2 regions of the Paenibacillus urinalis genome follow, and region 2 is predicted to be linked to the other one. Evidence: predicted binding sites of a transcription regulator. Region 2 holds the regulator's gene; the other holds the start of a gene.
The links. Region 2 encodes LexA, which represses DNA repair genes until DNA is damaged. Its sites were predicted from a motif close to CGAACATATGTTCG; they were not measured.
Positions count from the first base shown of each region.

Region 1 (10,402 bases), 1.6 Mb from region 2:
ATGATTCCATACCTCCAGGAACGCTTCAACAGCCCAAGATGGGAGATGGAGCTGTTCTCGCTTCCGAAACGAATCCGCAACAAGGGAAGCGAAGAGATCCGCTTTGACACATTTGACTGGACGCAGTACGGGGAGAGCCCGATCGTTCAGAAATATATCCAAACCTTCCGTGATTATTTATGGTGGATCAAGCTTCGTATACATAAGCCTTATGATTTGATCCATGCACATCATCCGATTGCAGGACTGGCGATGAAGAAGGCTTTTCCAGCAACGCCTCTGATCCAAACCATTCACTCCAGCTATGAGCGGGAGCTGATCCTGAATGGCAAGATTGAAGAGAACGGCTTAGAGCATCGCTTTCTAACCTCTCTCTATGGTGAGCTGGAGCATGCGGCCGATTGCATGTTAACTGTATCTCAATCGTTCCGCACTTATATGTCGCCTTATGTGGAATCCCCTGAAAAAATTGAGATCGTGCCGAATGGCTTCGATGAGAAAAGATTCAAGCCGATTCCTCATGAGAATGAGGTGCCTCAGCTGGTAACGGTGTGCCGTCTCGTTCCGGCAAAAGGGATTGATGTGTTGTTTGAAGCTTGCTGCGAATTGAAAAAACGGGGTCATGATTATGTACTTCACATTATTGGAGATGGTCCGATCCGTTCTGAACTGGAGGAATTGGCCCAGCAGCTCGGCATCTACAATGAAACGATATTTTATGGCTACACGCTTCATCCTGAAGAGTTCGTCCCTTTCTTTGATATCTTCGTTCTCCCATCAAGAGCTGAAGCGTTTGGTTCCGTATTTGCCGAGGCAGCACTGAGTTCACTGGCGTTAGTAGGGACTGATGTTGGAGGAATAAGCGAACAGATTGAGGATGGTGTTAATGGCCTGCTCGTTCCCAAAGACAATGCTGCGGCACTTGCTGATGCATTGGAGAAGGTCATCCAGGATCCTTCATACCGCTATGAGCTTGCCCGATCAGCGAGTGAAAAGGCAAAAACGGAATATTCTCTACGACGGTCTGTTCATATGCTGAAGAAGCTGTACTTGAAGTTTGAGCCTGCAAATTGAACCTGGCTGTTATTATTTATTGTCCTTATTCTTGAAGGAGCCAAGCGGGCTCTTGATCAAGTGAGCTACCCATACGACGGCCAGCATTCCATAGATCGGGTATAAGATCGACAGAAGTGAGCTGAAGCCGAACTGGCTGAGCAAGAAGCAGGACAGCATAATAAATAGGGTGATGAGCTTGGGCGATACTTTGAGATGCTCCCGTACCTGTAAGGTTATCCCGTAAATATCGGCAACAAAGGTACTGAAGATTTCCATAAAAATCAGACATATATACATGAGCTGTATGGCTGCGCCGAGAGCGAATGCAATGCTTCCCATGGGAACTTCAAACTGCACAATGCCAGGCATATAAGCCGACATGGCAAAATGGGCTGTCATGAGCATGAACCCAATCCCAATTCCCCCGAGAATTCCGCCATATTTAATGACGCGTCTATCGGTAATCTGACTGCCAAGCGGCACAAGGATGGCCTGTGCCATAGCTAGATTAAATGAGCTGTACAATATGGGTGACAGCCAAGTTGCAAACATGCTGCGATCGGTTTCCAGTCTTATAAAATTGGCTGCGCCCGGATGACCTGTGGTATGGAAAAGTATGAATAAAGACAGGGTCATCATTAGCGGAACGACGATGCTGTTCATTTGCAGGATGGCATGGATTCCTCGACCAAGCAGAAGATAGGTCCCGACCAGCGTAATTATTAGTCCGGTTTGATAAGACAGATGCAAATGCTCCATGAACACCGAGCCTGCTCCTGCGAGAATGACACTATTGACGCCGATCAGCACGAACAAGGTGAAGAAGCTGATCCATTTTCCTGCATTTTTGCCGAACAAGTGGCTGTTCAGATCTTCGTATGATTTAGCTCCGGTATCATGTGCCACCAGCATCATCTTGGTCCCCAGCCAAACAAAGAGCAGGCAGGACAGCAATATCGTAAGAGTTGCCCATTTTCCATATTCGGTAAAAAACTGCAGTATTTCTTGTCCGGTGGCAAATCCCGCACCAACAATAGTTCCAACATAGGTGAATGCGACTTGCAGCACCTTGGTACTCTGTCTCATGCTTCTCCTCCTTGTTATCTACATATGCCAGAGCAGCACCTTCACAGGTGTAAATAAGCCCTCTTACAAGGTATGCACTTGTCCACCTGGACATGACCTGGCTCTTAGATGAAGATAAACTTCTTGAAAGAAGCTGCTGAGGTGTGATACTTTTACGTCATAGGATAGGCTGGGAGGTCATATGCATGGAAATATTAAAACAAAAAATTGTAGAGCAGGGTGTAGTCATATCAGATCAGGTGCTGAAGCTGGATGCCATACTTAATCATCAGATTGATCCTGAATTGACGATGGAGATGGGAAGAGAGTTCGCTCGGCGCTTTGAAGCGGAGGGCATTACTCGAATTGTCACTGTCGAATCCTCGGGAATTCCGGTGGCGTTCGCAGCTGCGTTTCATATGGGAGTACCCCTTGTGTTTGCACGAAGAAAGAAGACGCTGCTGGCCGATCCTGACGCCTATTGTGAACGGGTGCCGTCTTTTACGAAAGGCATTGTGACCGATATTATGGTATCGCGGGAATTTATAGATCCGAAGGATCGAATATTATTTATAGATGATATTATTGCAAACGGGGATGCGGCAAAGGGGATTATTAAGATCGTTGAGCGTTCCGGTGCATCGCTCGCGGGATTTGGTGTTGTTGTCGAGAAATGCTTCCAGTCCGGAGCGAGTGCCATTCGTGAACAAGGGATTCGGGTTGAATCACTTGTGAGAATCGAATCACTCAAAGACGGAGTCGTAAGGTTTGCTTAAGTCCATAGATGGGTAATTCTGTATTAAAATGGCCTAATTTTGCTCATTATCTTTGCACGGGGCAGGATAATGGCTTATAATGAAATAAGATTAGGGAGAGGAGGCAACAACAATGGGGAAAGAAGCAAACGAACAGTTTTTCCTTGACAAGTTAGTCAAATCCAAAGTTCATTTTGAACGGGCCCTTGATTGTAAGCACACGGAGTTTGATGACCTTTATCCCTATATGCTTGAACATCCTCAGTTCTTCTGGTATAAACGTTACGTCGCATGGTCGGAGCTTCTAACAGTAGTGAACCTGTGTGAAGAATTATCCTTCTCATGGAGAGAGCAGTTTACACCTCATCAGGTAGAGTATGTTGAGCAACGGGTAATGTCGGCGAAGGTGCTTGATTTCTGGTTTGAGAAAAACGACAGTAAAGAGCACGCTTCACGTTAAGCAATATAAGGTTTTATCACGTAAATAACAACGTAAGACCTAAATGCGCGCATTTAGGTCTTTTTTTGCACAAATAATAGGGTTGCATTGGAGGGGATTATATGATTAGTGATGAGGAATTAAACCAATTGCGTGAATCAGGTGAGCGAATTCGTGTGGTGAGAGACGATCTGGAGAGCAATGATGTCATCGGCATTATTGTTGCTTGGAGCAGCGACCAGATTCTTGTCCGCCGGCGCAACCGCAGAGTCGTTAAGCTGGATCGAAATTACAGCATTCAGCTCTATTCAGAGCCCAGACAAAAACCGACCGACCTGTAAGCTGCAGATTAAGTCCAAAAATTACCTCGTCAAAGAGCGGCATAGATATAGATCAAGTGGAGAAAGTACCAATGATACGTCTATATAACTCTTTCGACGAAGGATGTGCTGATGTGACATTAATCAATAATAAGGTTCATGCGTATAAGGATCAAATCGGGCACTTGTCAGAGACGCTGCCGGATGTTCTGAAGTCCTATCATGAGTTTACGGGAGAATGCTTCAAGGAAGGCGAGCTCGATCTCAAGACGAAACAGCTCATAGCTCTCGGAATCGGCTTGTTCGCAAATAACGAAGTGTGCACCCTGTATCATGTGCAAGAAGCGCTTTCCAAAGGGGCCAGCAAGCAAGAAATTATGGAGACGGTTGCTGTAGCTGCTGCAATTGGCGGTGGACATGCCTTGTCTCAAGGTGTTATGCGTGTCCAAGCTGCATTGAACAACTAACAAACACCACCGAATCGATGCCCAGCATGGATTGCGGTGGTTTTTTATTTACAAAGTTAAGGGTATGACTCCTAAATAAACTTGCATCCGTTTGTACAGCTCATCTTTATAAATGGTTCCTGGGATGTAGATGTGAACGCGATGTCCCCGTATAGAAGCCAATGCCCGAATCGCACCATCGTATATATCTACTCTGTTCAAATGGATGTCCATTCGTCTGAATTCTTCCTCTACTTCGTCAAGCAATACAGCTACGCGAGCGATTCCCGCCCGGATCATCTCCATATACAGCTCAGGGGTCTTAAGCCCGGCATGGTTACTCATCACTTGAAGATCGCGCTTAAAAATTTTGATGACCATCAAGAGCTGAAGATAGCTCTTAATCAGTGTATGTTCTTCCGGTAGCATTTTCGCTGTCATCAGGGTCCCTCCTTGTTTGCATAAGCGAACTTATGTTCTTATTTTATGCTAATGAGCTTGGTTTTATCAACTTATTGACTGTATTTTTTATTGGAAAGCTCACATAATTCGTCTCGTTTATTCAAATAATGTATATATCTTCAAGAATTTACGCGAAGGACTGTTATAACGATGACGATACGCAAGCAAAGAAGAAGAAAACTGAAAAAGAAAGTGCTCTCTTCCTTTAAATGGGGAAGTTTGCGAATGATCGTGATGATGCTCACTTTAAGCATGGTATGTATAAATGCGGACGGATACGGATCTGCGGCACATGCTGAACCTCTGAAGAGGGTTGCGATTATCATTGATGATTTGGGTAACGGGATGAAGGGGACACAAGAAATCATGAATTTACCGGCGAAGGTAAATGTTGCTATCATGCCGTTTCTGCCTACGACGAAAAAAGATGCTGAGCTTGCGCATCAAAAAGGGATTGATGTGCTCGTTCATATGCCGATGGAGCCGCATAAGGGCAGAAGGGACTGGCTTGGACCAGGGGCGATTACTTCAGATCTATCTGATGAAGAGGTACGGAAAAGAGTGGAGGCTGCTATCGATAATGTGCCCCATGCCATTGGAATGAACAATCATATGGGCTCGAAAATTACGACAGATCGGCGTATTATGTCCATCGTGCTTGATGTATGTAAAGAAAGAGGTCTGTTCTTCGTCGACAGCAAAACCGATCATAAGTCCGTCGTGGCAGAGCTCGCTGTACAGAAGGGACTTCCGCCTGTAGAGAATCAGATCTTTCTGGATGATCATCACTCGATTTCTCATATTACTGGGCAGATGAAGCTCGCCGAACAAAAGCTGGAGACTCAGGACACCTGTGTAATGATCGGTCACGTAGGTACGCAAGGTCATTTGACAGCAGGTGTGATCCGAGACTCCATTAATCGCTGGTCGGGTAAGATTGAAACGATGAGTATTAGTGAGATGGTAAGGCAGGTCTGGCATTGGACTCCAGAATCTACATTACCGACAAGTAATAAATGATGCCTGAGCTAATCGCTTGGGCAATTCTCTTTTGTCCCGCTTTGCTGCTTAGGACAGCGCGGTCTTCAGGATTGCTGATGAATCCGGCTTCCACAATAACAGAGGGCTTATTCACATGATTAAGCAGGTAAAAGGGCTTGCCCCATTCAACTTGCCGATTGGTGTCATACATCTCGTTCAGTGATTGCTGGATAGAATCTGCAAGCATATAGCTTCTTGCTTCCTGCTGATGCAGCACAATGGGTCCATGGGTGCGAGATTTCTTGCTCCAATTGACATGGATGCTCACAATCGGATCGGAAGGCACATGATCACTGAGGCCCTTGCGCTGTGCCAGATCTCTCATATGGCGGGAATGACTCCGCAGCCAATGATTATCATCACTCAGCGCATAATCATCGTCACGATTAAGCACAACAGGATAGCCTTTACTTTTAAGAATCATGAATATTTTTTGTGAAATGGCAAGGTTAATATCCTTCTCCAGTAGATCATCTGCAGAGGTTCCTCCATCAATGCCGCCGTGACCAGCGTCGATGATAATAACAGGATGGCGAAACAAGTGATTTGATATTTCGGGCTCCTTGCTATGTGTCGGTTCCGCAGCCGCAAATGATGATTCCTGGAGCAGCAAAATACATAAGATCGCAAGCAGAATGGACGATTTGCTAAATGTAATCACGCGGCTTTCCCCCCTTCCTGGCATATGAATAGACTGTGCAGATTTATGGGTTTCATTCAGGTATGAATGATTTGCATATGTTTAATCCGGCTTATTCCCGTACACACTAACGAGAGAAGCTTCAAATATACATTCATGCGGAAGGGTGGAGCAGGTCAATGGCCAAGGGAGATGAACTTGTAAGATATATTACAGAGCAGGTTGTAGGATATATAGGAACGCCAAAGGAAGAGCGGAAATATAAAAGGAATAAAGTGAAGGAACCATGGCATATGAAATGGTTTGGTATGATGCCTATGGGCGTATCGATGTGGGTGAAGGATATTAAAAAACCGGTCAAGCGGAAAAAGATGGACATGAACTCCAAATGATAATGAAAAACAGCGCATAGAATTGAACTGCTCCTCGATATTGTTAGAAGCTATCTAACAACGGTGGGCAGTTCAATGATCAGCGCTGTTTTTCATTTATTGATTAGAGTGTGGGCACATAAAATGAACCACTCCCGAGCAGCTTATCTATCGGAATATAACGTATTTGCGCTGAGGAAGTTCCCGTTCGAGCGAAGATGACAGCTTCTTCTACTTGCTTGCTCTTCCAGGAGTGATAGCCGGTAATCGCGAGTGGGCCGCTATACCACACATTATGCTTATGAGCAGAAAATATAAGCCGCTCATGTCGATGAAGCTGTTTCACAAGCCCTGCATCATTCAGTACCTTAACTGGATCAGATACCAGCCACAGCAAATTAGAGGACGGGCTGAAGGGAACGGAAGCAAGCTCCAGCCTGCCAGGCTCATCTTCAAGCTGAATGCCTTTGAGATTCTTGCTGAGAGTACTCGGGGAGGATTCATGGGAAACGAAGTCTGGAAGCTGATCTCCATTAGATGCATCAATATAGATAGGATGACCATCATGATCTCTTAATTGCCAATAGGCGAGCGCACCTTTGTACTCCATGAACCGGGAATCATATATGTCTATTGAAGATGTGATATTTTCGGGATGGAGGAGAGAGCTAAACAATGGAGTGCTGCCTGTACCATATTCCGTAACAGTATAACCGCTGGATTCGGTGGCCGTGATAATAAGATAACCTACCGGCTCAGCTGATTGAAGAATATGTACGATATAGCCGTGGGTTCCTGGACCCAAGGGCATGATGAGCAGTTCCGCATTAGCAAATGGGCTAAACTCATCTTCCATTGAGAGCTTGGACAAGGTGTCCTGTGCAAGTTGTTCGACTGCAGCTGGAATGTTGAGATTCTGCTGAGCTGTGAGCTGGGCTGAAGCGTAGACGGACGGAATATTTGGCAGAGAGCATGAGATGAATAAGCTGGATACGACCAGAGCTATACGTTGCAGAACACGTTTCATTGACGTTATATACCCTCATTTCTTCGGGACACTGTTAGAAGATAAATACAGCACCCGTTGCTCATAACCCAATTGTAATAATAAGGAAATGAAAAGGATGCTGTATGGTGTTATGAATTTTGGGCGGACAAGCACTTTTTTTGACGAAAGAACCTATTTATTCAATTAATCCATCACTTGAATCAATTTTATATGATTGAAGCAGCCAAAGGTATTATGAAATTGATTCACTTTAGATGAAAAATACCGCAGCTGATCGTATTCACATGAATCTTAGGTTCATATTGCCATATCATTTCACTGCGTCTGGTATTGTACTGATCCTGCACAGCCTGTTTCTTCTCTTCTTCCTGCTCCTCTTTCAGCAGATCCTCATAATACATATCAACGACAGCCAGCTCTTCCTCAAGTCTTTGCTTCGCAGCTTCTGCCCAGCTGTAATCGACAAGCTTTAATCTCGCATAGATGTGCTGCTCCAGCATTTCACCTGCTGCTGCCAGTGGAATTTTGGATGCCTGCGCATGTATATTCTCGGGAAGACGAGGACTGAGGTCCTTCTTACTAAGCACTTGACCAAAATTCTCAACAATTCTTCCAGTCAATAGAGATACACCAAGAAAATGAAGCTCTTCCTTACGCATGTCACAGGAAAATTCAATCTTAAAGCAAACCCCAAGCCAAGGCTCATAGGATTTGGGAGTGGAGGCACTCATTTGACGCTTGGAGGATTGCTCAAACAAGTTAACGTAAGCACCGCCTTCACGAGAAGCCGTAAAAATCTGCTTCAGCCTCGAGCTTCCATAGACGACATTCTCACGCAGCACTCTTCCTGGACCAATCTGAGGGAGGGAAGGGGCATGACCAAAATAACGACCCAAGATGCTGTCTTTGCCTTCGCTTGCTACATTCCCAGATGCTTTGGCCGACTCGGCCTGCTCCTTCATTTTCGCTGATTCCTCTGCCTGAAGGTGAGCTTCCGCATCAAATATAAATGTAAAGGACATGGTCTCAGCAGGGGCACCGGTTCGGTCGACAAATCCCCAATAATATGGACGATTCGTCAGTGCTTTGTCTGCATCAACGGACAGCTTAACGGTAACATGAGCAGGGGACTTCTCTAAGATTTGGCACTCCATTGCTTCCAGATAAGTTACAACGTAGGAGTGAACCTCCTCTTTGGACATGGTCACTTGAGTAACCCTCCTTTCCCGACTGCTTTTTTGACGGGTGCAGCATCCTCCAGGTGCTCAACTTCCTGTTTGATCGAATTCAAATTTTGAGAGAGTGACTGCATTTTACGATGAATCTCTTCATCACTGCTGGATTCCAGCATGATCTTGGTCAGACTCTTCTCGAAGGATTCCTGTTTCTCAAATCGTTCGAGAATGACGTCGAGACCGCCGATGACCATTTCAAACATGTTGATCTTTTCGTGAAGGAGATTCAGAATATGCTCTTCAATGGTTCCTAACGTTGCCAGATTATAAATTTTGACATCATTCTGCTGTCCTAAGCGGTGTACCCGGCCGATTCTTTGCTCTACACGCATAGGGTTCCATGGTAAATCGAAGTTGATCATATTGTGACAGAACTGCAGATTGATGCCTTCACCGCCAGCCTCTGTCGCAATCATCACCTGCACACGTCCGCGGAACAGATCCATCATCCAGTCTTTTTTGCCGCGATTCATTCCGCCCCGGTAAGGTACGGCCGTAAGTCCGCGCTCACGGAAGTAATTGAGCAGATATTCCTGCGTAGCCCGGTACTCAGTAAAAACAATGACTTTCTCATTCATTTCTTTGATGAGTTCCATCGTTTTTTCTGCTTTTGTGTTAGACTTGATCGCTTTGATATTGGCTACCAGATCCCATATTCGATCTCTCCAGGGAGAGTCCTCAGGCAATTTTTTAGATAGATTGACAAGGGTGACGAATACAGCATCCCGGCTGCTGCAAACCTCTCTTTGGAGGGTGACCATAGAGAACATACTGCTCAAATTTCCGCCCGCGGAATGGAACTGGTCTTTCACGAAGGATGTTACACCTTCATATAGTGCCTGCTCCTCGGGTGAAAGTGTCAGATTAATATTTGTTACCTTGCGCTTCGTAAACTGTACAGGGCCTTCGCCCCGGCGGTTTCGAATCATGACCTTAGCGAGTTCATCCTTTAGTTGATCCTCGTTCTTGGCAAGCCGCTTATCCACTACAAAGTTAGCTGCGAAGTCACCTTGTCTTCCGAGCTGACCCGGCTTCAGCAGTGTAATCAAATTGAACAGCTCACTTAGGTCATTTTGTACCGGGGTAGCAGTCAGGAGCAGACAGTATTTTTTACGCAATTTGAGCATGAACTGATAATTGGACGTTTTTTTATTTTTTAGCTTATGTGCTTCATCAATAATAATCATGTCGTAATCATTGCTTAACAGAATCTCTTGATGAGGATCTCGCTTGGCCGTATCTATCGACGCAACGACAACGTCGTTTTGCCACGAGTACGCTTTCTTTTGGGCAACGGCAGGTATACCGAACTTGGAATTCAGTTCTCTGACCCATTGCAGTACGAGTGACGCTGGAACTAAGATTAGAACTTTGGAGACGAGTCCCCGAATTATATATTCTTTTAAGATGAGACCTGCTTCGATCGTTTTTCCGAGTCCTACTTCATCTGCCAAAATCGCTCTTCCCGACATTTCAAAGAGTACTCTGCGCGCGGTATCTATTTGGTGGGGCAGAGGGGTCAGATCGTGCAGATGCTTCAGACATTGGATATCATCAAAGCTG
Region 1 is NZ_CP118108.1:1,916,946-1,927,347, forward strand. It holds gene PUW25_RS08905 (glycosyltransferase family 4 protein) at 1-1,074, shown strand, start outside; gene PUW25_RS08910 (YkvI family membrane protein) at 1,087-2,142, opposite strand; gene PUW25_RS08915 (xanthine phosphoribosyltransferase) at 2,328-2,897, shown strand; gene PUW25_RS08920 (hypothetical protein) at 3,010-3,336, shown strand; gene PUW25_RS08925 (hypothetical protein) at 3,438-3,656, shown strand; gene PUW25_RS08930 (carboxymuconolactone decarboxylase family protein) at 3,770-4,102, shown strand; gene PUW25_RS08935 (YhjD family protein) at 4,151-4,522, opposite strand; gene PUW25_RS08940 (divergent polysaccharide deacetylase family protein) at 4,769-5,563, shown strand; gene PUW25_RS08945 (N-acetylmuramoyl-L-alanine amidase family protein) at 5,538-6,245, opposite strand; gene PUW25_RS08950 (YqzE family protein) at 6,404-6,616, shown strand; gene PUW25_RS08955 (hypothetical protein) at 6,720-7,622, opposite strand; gene PUW25_RS08960 (YqhG family protein) at 7,850-8,812, opposite strand; gene PUW25_RS08965 (DEAD/DEAH box helicase) at 8,809-10,402, opposite strand, start outside.
Region 1: the regulator LexA is predicted to act here: its motif matches at 4,548-4,561, upstream of PUW25_RS08935 (YhjD family protein).

Region 2 (10,402 bases):
GGGCATGGAGGCAGGGATTCAGGTATTCCTAACACGCGAAATGGATCAATTTATAGAACTGAAAGAGCGAACGAAAATAGCCAATGAATTAGCTGCAGATGCAATTATTTCAATCCATTGTAATGCGGGCGGTGGTGCTGGGGGTTTTGAAAGCTTTCGTTATACTTCAGCTAGTCTGAAATCAAAAGAGCTTCAGGAAACTCTGCACGAAAGTATTATAACTGAACTGAGAAAATACAACGTGATTGATCGCAAACCAAAGACAGGCAATTTGCATATGCTACGAGAATCCAATATGTCGGCTGTATTGACTGAGAATCTGTTCATCGACGCTGACGCCATTCTACTACAAAATGATCAGGTGATTGAGGCTATTATTGACGGGCACGTGGCTGGAGTAGTTCAATTCTTCGGTTTGGAACAGAAAGACGTGATGATAGCAGCAGATGAGGAAGATCTTAACATGGTAAGTCCATGGGCTAGAACAGCTTGGGAGCAAGCTGCTTTAAAAGGATACATGGATGGAACACGTCCGAGAGATTCTGTAACTCGGGAAGAACTCGCAGCGATCTTGATTCGTATAGAGAACAATAAGTAAAGTTGATGATTAGACGATAGTGAAAAAGGCCATTTTACATAATAGTAAAAGGGCCTTTTTCTATTTGTGATAACAGCTTTTTTCAAAGCGAATCAATTAGACGCATTTAAATTATACCTAGCAATAAACCTTATGAAAAAAGGAGAGATCTTCCAACGAAGACCTCTCCTTAAAATATACAAGAAATAAAAGAATGGCTAATTAATGAAGGAAGTCACGGAACAAGCCGATAACCTTACCCAAAATGGTTACTTTTGTAAGCCGGAGAGGTTCGTATGTAGGATTCTCTGGCTGCAAGCGAATATGGTCCTTCTCTTTATAAAAAGTCTTAACGGTTGCTTCATCATCTTCCGTCATCGCGACGACGATGTCTCCGTTATTCGCTGTTTGTTGCTGGCGGACGATAACATAGTCGCCATTCGAAATTCCCGCCTCAATCATACTGTCCCCGACAACAGAAAGCATGAATACTTTCTCCTCACCAACATACTGCATCGGCAGCGGGAAGTAATCTTCAATATTCTCTGTAGCTGTGATCGGAATACCCGCAGTAACTTTACCCACTACAGGGACGCGAGCAACGGTCTGCGTAAATTGAAGAACATTATCATCACCATCATCTTGACCGAGCAATTCAATAGCCCGTGGCTTAGTAGGGTCTCTGCGAATTAACCCCTTCTTCTCCAGACGATCCAGGTGTCCGTGAACGGTTGAACTGGAGGCCAGGCCAACAGCTTCACCAATCTCTCTTACGGACGGCGGATATCCCTTCAATCGGACTTCATTGCGTATAAACTCCAGAATTGCTAATTGCCTGCTGGATACCTTCGACATACCGTATCAACTCCACATAATAACGTTTGGGAAAATTATAGCATAGAACCTCCGTTCGTACAAACATTAGTTCTAAAAAATACAGAACAATTGTTCTCAAAAACTATTGCCCAAAACACATGTTCGTGTTATAGTGAGTTCTGTAAGGAATGAGAACAAACGTTTGGAGGTTGAAATAATGCTTAAATACAGCACTTATAACAGCATACATTCTAGAACAGATGAAATGACGAACAATAACTTGGGTGAGACGATACATATTATAATGAAGAAGAACAAGCAGAGAATAATTCGTTTGATATTAATAGCGTCAGTCCTGCTTCTGAGCTTAACTGGATTCATGACGGTATTTGCAGACGCGGGACAAGAGACGGCATACGAGAAGGTTGTTGTGGAACCAGGTGATACCTTATGGGCAATCGGTTCAGAGCATAAACCAGAAGGTATGGATATAAGAGATTATGTTAACCAAATTCAACATATTAATGGATTGTCCAGCAGTGATATACAAGTAGGGCAGCTCTTAAATCTTCCTTATTTTGATTGATATGTATAATTCTTTTATAATCTACAACATGCTAAGGACGCGGCTTGATCTGCGTCTTTTTTGTATTTTGTACTAAATACAGACTATACAGGTATTTACCTTGACAACCTTTTCTAATCATGTCAAAGTTAAAGAGACTATGCATTTTGGAGGGGAAGAAAGTTGGATATTGAAAGTCTAGTTGCGCGGATTAATGAGCTTGCCCGCAAGCAGAAGGAATCCGGGCTTAACGATGAAGAATTGGCTGAACGGACTGAGCTTAGAGAGATCTATTTGAACAACATCCGCAGCAACTTCCGTCAGCAGCTGGAATCCATTGAGATTGTGGATGATGTAAGCGGCGACACGTATTCAAAAGGAAAATGATTTAATAAATAGGTCCATGCTTTTGTTATAGATTGAAGGAGGATACTCATGGCGAGTTCATTTGAAAGATCAGTGAAGAAAAATCAGCAGAAAATTAATAAAGATCGTAAAAAAAGAGGCCAGCCATCCATCGGATCTGGTGTTGAACAAGAGGATGTATTTAAAGGAAGAGCATTTTTGTTCCCATTTGTACTCGTTGTCCTATCATTCATGTTCCTGACTCTTAGCGGTTTGACGACAGATGGAGTAGGAGCATTTGATTGGGTTGTATTTGCGCTTTATCTTGGACTTGCTCTGATGTACTTTATGCGCCGGCCGTATCTCAAAGTCGGTAAGAAGCGGATCAAGACGATTAAGCTAAGCAGAGAACGTTCCATGGGTCCAGAGGATATTAAGAAAATTGTCCTGGAAAAAGGTTCTGTTGTTGTTGAACGTAATGGCAAAGGCGGTCCTTGGGTGTTCAGCAAACTGCTTAATCTATATGATGTAGAAGCGATGGGAGCACGCCTTGTGCAATACGCACAGAATCATCAAATACCTGTCGAAGATAAGAGAGTAAAGTAAGAAGCCTAACATACGATACCATACTTTCGGGGGAGAGAGAAGCATGTCAATCAAAGCAGTGCTATTCGATTTGGATGATACACTCTTATGGGATGAGCGGAGTGTAGAGGAAGCTTTTTACGAAACATGTCTAGTTGCATCTAAGCAAACAGGCGTTGATCCTCATGAACTGGAGACTTCTGTCCGCAATGAAGCAAGGAAGCTGTATGAATCGTATGAAACGTTTGCTTTTACAAAAATGATTGGCATTAACCCTTTTGAAGGATTGTGGGCTCATTTTAATGGGAGTGACAGAGCTGAATTTAAGCAGCTTGAAGAGATTGCTCCTACGTACCGTAGAGAAGCGTGGACTAAGGGTCTTCTTGCTCTGGGTATTGATGAGCCGGAACTCGGTGCGGAGCTTGCAGAGCATTTCGGTAAAGAACGCCGAAGCCGTCCTTACATGTATGATGAGACATTAGAGACGCTGGCTGAGCTGCAAGGTAAAGTGAAGCTTCTCTTATTAACCAATGGCTGTCCTTCTCTTCAACAAGAGAAGCTGGATGGGGTGCCTGATCTAGTTCCGTTCTTTGACCATATTGTGATCTCAGGTACGTTTGGCAAAGGAAAACCTGATCCTTCCATTTTCAAGCATGCTCTGGAATTGCTGGATGTATCTCCAGACGAAGCGCTGATGGTTGGCGATAAGCTTACTACAGATATTAAGGGAGCTCTTGCATCTGGAATTAGAGCGGTTTGGATCAATCGTAATAACAAGCTGAACGAAGAAGCCTACACTCCAGACGTTGAAATTAAGCATTTATCTGAAATCAAACAAATGTTATAATCTTCCATGTAACCGCATCTGCTGCAGAGCAGCGGCGGTTTTCTTTTTACAGAATACAGGAAGGAAGATGAAGATATTGAAACTCTTCTTGCAATCGAACGGCTTCACTCCTATCCGGCAGCATATCTCGATGGGTTTCATTATACTAACTCTATGTATTCTAATCTCTGGCTGCTCATTTAAAGCTTCTTCGGAGCCGATTGCTCTCATGGAACCGATTGACGTCAAGCTGAGTGTTTCGAGTGAAGAGATAAGTTTGAATGAAACCGTACATATGGAAGCTGTGGTGACTCAGGAAGCAGATGTCGTAGGTGATGCAGATGAAGTCATGTTCGAGGTTGCTACATCGGATGGTGTCAGTATGGAGTTTGAAGGGGAGCACCAAGGGGAAGGAGTATATGTATTTGACTATCAGTTCAAAGCTGCGGGAGAATACAAGGTTACTTCTCATGTAACAGCAAGAGGCTTTCATGCTATGCCATCAGTGCACATTGTGGTAAAAGAATAGCAGCAATTAACAGTATTGGACAAACAAAAGAAAACCTAGGACAACCTCATTGAGGTTGTCCATTTTTAATATAAGCTGGATCTGGGTAAGGAGATAGGGTCCACCCGTTCTCTTTAATCGTTAATCGAACGGCAATGACTTCCTTATTCTTCATTAGAGCAAAGGAGTGCGGAGTGTTCTCAGGAATAGCAATGACATCCCCTGCGGTTAGCTCTATATCAAAATAACCAGTGTCTTCATCCGCCTTCATACTTAGAATACCGTTGCCTGACAGAATAGCATGCGCACCTTCATCTCCATGTGCATGCATTTCTTCGAGCTCAGCTAGCTTTCCTTCAAGGTTGGAAGTGGCATTTGACAGTGATATGACTTCCCATTGTTGATAGCCGCGACGTCCTGCCATATCAGAAATTTCTTCTTTATAGAGGTCTAAGACTTGCTGCTGCTCTTCGTCAGATAACAGCTGGTTACGCTTAAGCTCTGCCGGCAGCTTAGATGAATCCCATTGCTCATAAAGCACATGATAGTCTTTTAGATAATTACGAACGTTCTCCACTCCACTAATTCTTTCATTCGTATTTTTGATTAAAATTTCTGGCATAATTATTCCCTCTTTTCTAATTGGTTTAATGAAGCCTGTGTTCTGCCTTTGCTCAGTGTTGTTCGCTGATAATTGGAAAAGACACTAGTCATGAAGCTGTAAACCGCTGTCATGACGCTGATTATCTGTCGATGATTTACCTTCCCAACAGATGGTGTTTCTGCTAAACTAAGATTTAACGTTTTGCGGGAGGTATGACAGTGATCAAGAGTGACTTAAAGGATGCGTTAAATAAACGAATATTAATTCTAGATGGCGCCATGGGCACCATGATCCAGCAAGAGAATCTGACTGCCGAGGATTTCGGCGGTGAAGAGCTGGATGGCTGTAACGAAATGCTTGTGCTTACGAAACCGGAATTGATTCAAAATATACATGAACGTTATCTTGAAGCTGGCGCTCATCTTATTGAAACCAACACCTTTGGAGCCACTTCTGTTGTACTAGCAGAATACGATATCCAGCATAAAGCAACAGAAATTAATCTCGCTGCGGCGAAGCTGGCTAGAGCTGCCGTAGATAAATATAACTCGCCGGATTCTCCACGATATGTCGTAGGAGCTATGGGCCCAACCACCAAGACCTTGTCCGTTACAGGTGGCGTAACTTTTCAAGAGCTGATTGACAGCTATGAAGAGCAAGCCATCGCTCTCATCGACGGTGGTGTCGATGTGCTTCTCCTAGAAACCTCTCAGGATACACTCAATGTCAAAGCTGGCAGCATCGGTATCCGGCAGGCATTCGCCAAACGGAGCATCGAGCTTCCTGTTATGATCTCAGGGACGATTGAGCCGATGGGAACAACGCTGGCAGGTCAGAACATTGAAGCATTTTATATTTCCTTAGAACACCTTAACCCGATATCGGTCGGGCTAAACTGTGCAACGGGTCCTGAATTTATGAGAGATCATATTCGTTCCTTGTCATCTATGGCAGGGACAGCGGTTAGCTGTTACCCTAATGCTGGCTTGCCGGATGAGAATGGGCAATATCATGAATCGCCTGATTCTCTGGCAACCAAGATTGCGGCTTTTGCGGAGCAAGGGTGGATCAATATTGCAGGGGGATGCTGCGGCACGACCCCGGAGCATATCAGGGCTCTTGCGGATAAGCTGGGTACAATGAAGCCACGTCCGCTAACTGGGGAGCATCCTCCTGCGATTTCAGGTATTGATCCTGTGTACGTGGAACAGGATAATCGTCCTTATATGGTTGGTGAACGAACGAATGTACTCGGGTCCCGCAAATTCAAACGTCTTATTGTGGAAGGCAAGTATGAAGAGGCCTCCGAAATTGCTCGAGCTCAGGTTAAGAATGGAGCACAGGTTGTTGATATTTGTGTGCAGGATCCTGATCGAGATGAAGCGGATGATATGCTCAAGTTCCTTGAGCTCGTTGTTAAGAAAGTCAAAGTACCTCTAATGATAGATACAACAGATAGTGAAGTCATTGATCTAGCCCTACAATATTCCCAAGGAAAAGCGATTATCAATTCTATTAATTTGGAAGATGGCGAGGATAAATTTGAGAACGTAACGCCGATCATCCATAAATATGGAGCAGCTGTCGTTGTGGGAACGATTGATGAGCGAGGGCAGGCAATTAGCAGGGAAGACAAGCTTGACGTTGCCAAACGATCGTATGATCTTCTCGTAAATAAATACGGTCTTAAACCGGAAGACATTATATTTGATACCCTTGTGTTTCCTGTAGGTACAGGAGACGAGCAGTATATTGGATCTGCGGCGGAAACGATTGAAGCCATTCGGTTGATCAAGTCCGCATTACCAGGAACACATACGATCCTTGGAGTAAGTAATGTTTCCTTTGGACTGCCTGAGGCAGGGCGTGAAGTACTGAATTCGGTCTTCTTGTATGAATGCACCAAGGCAGGACTTGATTATGCGATCGTTAACACGGAAAAAGTAGAGCGTTACGCCTCTATTCCAATTGAAGAACGTAAACTTGCCGAAGATTTAATCTACCGTACAAATGATGAAACCTTAGCTGCTTTTGTAGCCGCATTCCGTAATAAAAAAGTAGAGAAGAAAGTCCAAATCTCTAATCTGACCTTGGAAGAACGTTTAGCTGCTTACGTCGTTGAAGGCAGTAAGGAAGGACTCATCCCTGATCTGGAGCTGGCAAGAGCGAAATACAGTCCACTTGAGATCATCAACGGACCTCTGATGAAAGGGATGGAGGAGGTTGGAAGACTGTTCAACAACAATGAACTCATTGTTGCTGAGGTACTGCAAAGTGCAGAGGTAATGAAAGCTTCTGTTGCTCATCTAGAGCAATTCATGGAGAAGAACGAAACCTCGGTTAAAGGTAAGATCATGCTCGCCACGGTGAAGGGTGATGTGCATGATATCGGTAAGAACCTTGTCGAGATCATTCTCGCAAACAATGGTTATCAGATCGTCAATTTGGGTATAAAAGTACCACCAGAACGTATCATTGAGTCCTATCGTGAAGAGAAAGTAGATGCGATCGGCTTATCGGGTCTATTAGTAAAATCGGCACAGCAAATGGTGCTCACTGCACAGGACTTAAGGAATGCAGGGATTGATGTCCCTATTATGGTAGGTGGAGCAGCACTGACAAGGAAATTTACCAAGACTCGAATCAGACCTGAATACAGCGGTATGGTTGTATATGCGAAGGATGCCATGGACGGACTGGACATTGCAAACAAGCTAATGAATCCGCAATCCAGAGAGCTGATGCTGAAGGAAATGGAGCTTGAGAAGGAGAAGGATGCCGCAGCTGTTAGTAATGTCATCCCAATGCCCGAGCTGACGAGAGTGGAACGCTCCAAGGTTTCTCAAGAGGCACCTGTATATTTGCCGCCTGATCTAGCTAGACATACCATTCGGAATTATCCGATTAGTCATATTCTTCCTTATGTTAACATGCAGATGCTGCTTGGACATCATCTGGGATTGAAAGGAAATGTAGAGCAGCTGCTTAAGTCAGGGGATTCTAAAGCAGTTCAGCTCAAAGAAACCGTCGATCAAATTATGGATGAGGCGATCAAGGACGGAATCATCAAGGCAAATGCAATGTATCGTTTCTTCCCAGCACAGTCTCAAGGAAATGATATTATCATCTATGATCCGGAAGATCACTCTAAGGTATTGCACACCTTTACTTTCCCGAGACAAAAAGTCGATCCATACCTTTGTTTGGCCGACTTCCTAAAGCCGGTTGAATCGGGTGTTATGGATTATGTAGGATTTTTAGTGGTGACTGCAGGACATGGCATTTCAGAGCTGGCTGCGGAATGGAAAGAGAAAGGGGACTATCTCCGGTTCCATGCCCTTCAGTCCATTGCGCTGGAAGTGGCCGAAGGCTTGGCGGAACGTGTTCATCATATGATGAGAGATACATGGGGATTCCCTGATCCGGCAGATATGACGATGAAGCAGCGTCTTGGGGCAAGATATCAAGGTATACGAGTTTCTTTTGGCTACCCGGCATGTCCCGATTTGGAAGATCAAGAACCGCTGTTCCGACTCATGCGTCCTGAAGATATTGGTGTGGAGCTGACGGAAGGATTTATGATGGAGCCTGAGGCATCTGTATCGGCAATGGTATTAAGCCATCCGGAGGCTCAATATTTTAACGTAGAGAAGGCGTAACAAGTGAAGTATTGAACTGATCTTTTCCTCCGATTCCACAATCGGGGGATTTTCATTTATAATCATAGGATTAACGGTTAATGGCTCAACTTAATAAGCTGAGAGTCATCATTGCATGGTTCCATCCTATTCTTTTTATACTAAACATAACGAGGTGATACAATCGTGGAACTATATTTTTTGGGGACCAATGCCGGTGTTCCCTCATTACAGAGAAACGTTACAGCTGTCGCGCTTCGCATGCTGGAGGAACGTCGTTCCATCTGGCTGTTTGATTGCGGAGAAGGTACACAGCATCAATTCTTGAAATCCCCACTCAAGCTAAGCAAGCTCGAGAAAATATTCATTACTCATTTGCATGGAGACCATCTTTTCGGACTTCCGGGTCTATTATCTAGCCGTGCATATCAGGGAGGAACAACTCCGCTCACCTTGTATGGTCCGCCGGGGGTTAGAAAATATGTGGAAACATCGCTTGAGCTTAGTCAATCTCGGATTAATTATGAGCTGAGCATTATAGAGCATGAGGGCGGTATTATTTTTGAGGATGATACGTTTATTGTGGAATCTGCTCTACTTGAGCATAGAATCGACAGTTATGGCTATCGAGTGATGGAGAAGGATCGTCCGGGTAGTCTCGACCCGAATAAGCTTGCAGTTCATGGCTTAAAGCCAGGTCCGCTATTTGGCAAGCTGAAGCGTGGTGAAAGTGTGGACCTTGGCGATGGTCTGGTACTTCATGCACAGGATTTCTTGGGTGCGCCTAAACGAGGAAAGATCGTTACGATTCTCGGAGACACTAGGCCGACCGCTCATGTAGTGCCTTTATCGGCTGGAGCGGACGTCGTCGTTCACGAAGCGACTTTTCTGCATGAATTGGCCACTACAGCGCACGAATACTATCACAGTACGGCCAGACAAGCAGCGGAAGCGGCAAAAGAGGCAGGTGCGAAGAAGCTGATTATGACGCATTTCAGTTCAAGGTATAAGGATGAGGAACAGCTTCAGCCGCTATTAAGCGAGGCGTGTCAAATTTTCCCTAACACAATTCTTGCAGCCGAGCACGAGCTGGTCCAGGTCTAAACAACATAGTAAAGACCCTGTTATTCATGTTTTGCAATCGATTTAAAAAGGATGTACGATGGGCATAATGCTTATCTAACAAGCGTACATACAAAGGGTTTATTCTTTATGTAAGGAGTGAGATGAATTGTCACAACCGAAAGCCTACTTGCTCGACTTGGACGGAACTATATATCATGGGAAGCACCGGATTGATGGGGCAGATCTGCTCATTCAGCATTTACGAAATTCAGGCATTCCGTACTTATATGTAACAAACAATTCTTCAAGAACTCCGGAAGGTGTCGCTGAGCATCTGAGATCCTTGGGAATTGAAGCGGTCGGGGAAGAAGTATGTACCTCGGCAGTCGCTGCGGCTGAGTATGTAGCTGAGGAATCACCAGGTGCCAGAGTAGCTTATATTGGAGAGGATGGTTTATACCAAGCCATTCAAGCTGCGGGACTTCAAATAACGGAAGCGTCCCCTGAGTATGTGATACAAGGGATTGATCGTGAATTTACATACCATAAGCTGACGCAGGCTCTGCGCTGGATTAACGGTGGAGCTCAGTTTATCATGACAAATCCTGACTTGCAGCTTCCTGCAGATGATGGTCTGACTCCGGGGGCTGGAACCATAGGGGCTGCAATTGAGGCGGCTACACAGGTGAAGCCGGTCGTCATTGGCAAGCCTTCGAGCATTTTGATGAAGCATGCGATTGACCGATTAGGGCTGCCGGCAGCTGAGGTTGCCGTCATTGGAGATAATATGCGTACGGATATTGCAGCTGGAGCAGCAGCCGGCTGTTCCTCCATTTTAGTGCTGACAGGTGTAACGACGAGAGAGAATTTAGA
Region 2 is NZ_CP118108.1:3,532,210-3,542,611, reverse strand. It holds gene PUW25_RS16280 (N-acetylmuramoyl-L-alanine amidase family protein) at 5-598, shown strand; gene lexA (transcriptional repressor LexA) at 800-1,432, opposite strand; gene PUW25_RS16270 (LysM peptidoglycan-binding domain-containing protein) at 1,611-1,979, shown strand; gene PUW25_RS16265 (DUF896 domain-containing protein) at 2,142-2,345, shown strand; gene PUW25_RS16260 (hypothetical protein) at 2,394-2,909, shown strand; gene PUW25_RS16255 (HAD family hydrolase) at 2,953-3,735, shown strand; gene PUW25_RS16250 (FixH family protein) at 3,803-4,243, shown strand; gene PUW25_RS16245 (acireductone dioxygenase) at 4,290-4,844, opposite strand; gene metH (methionine synthase) at 5,105-8,485, shown strand; gene rnz (ribonuclease Z) at 8,651-9,568, shown strand; gene PUW25_RS16230 (TIGR01457 family HAD-type hydrolase) at 9,696-10,402, shown strand, end outside.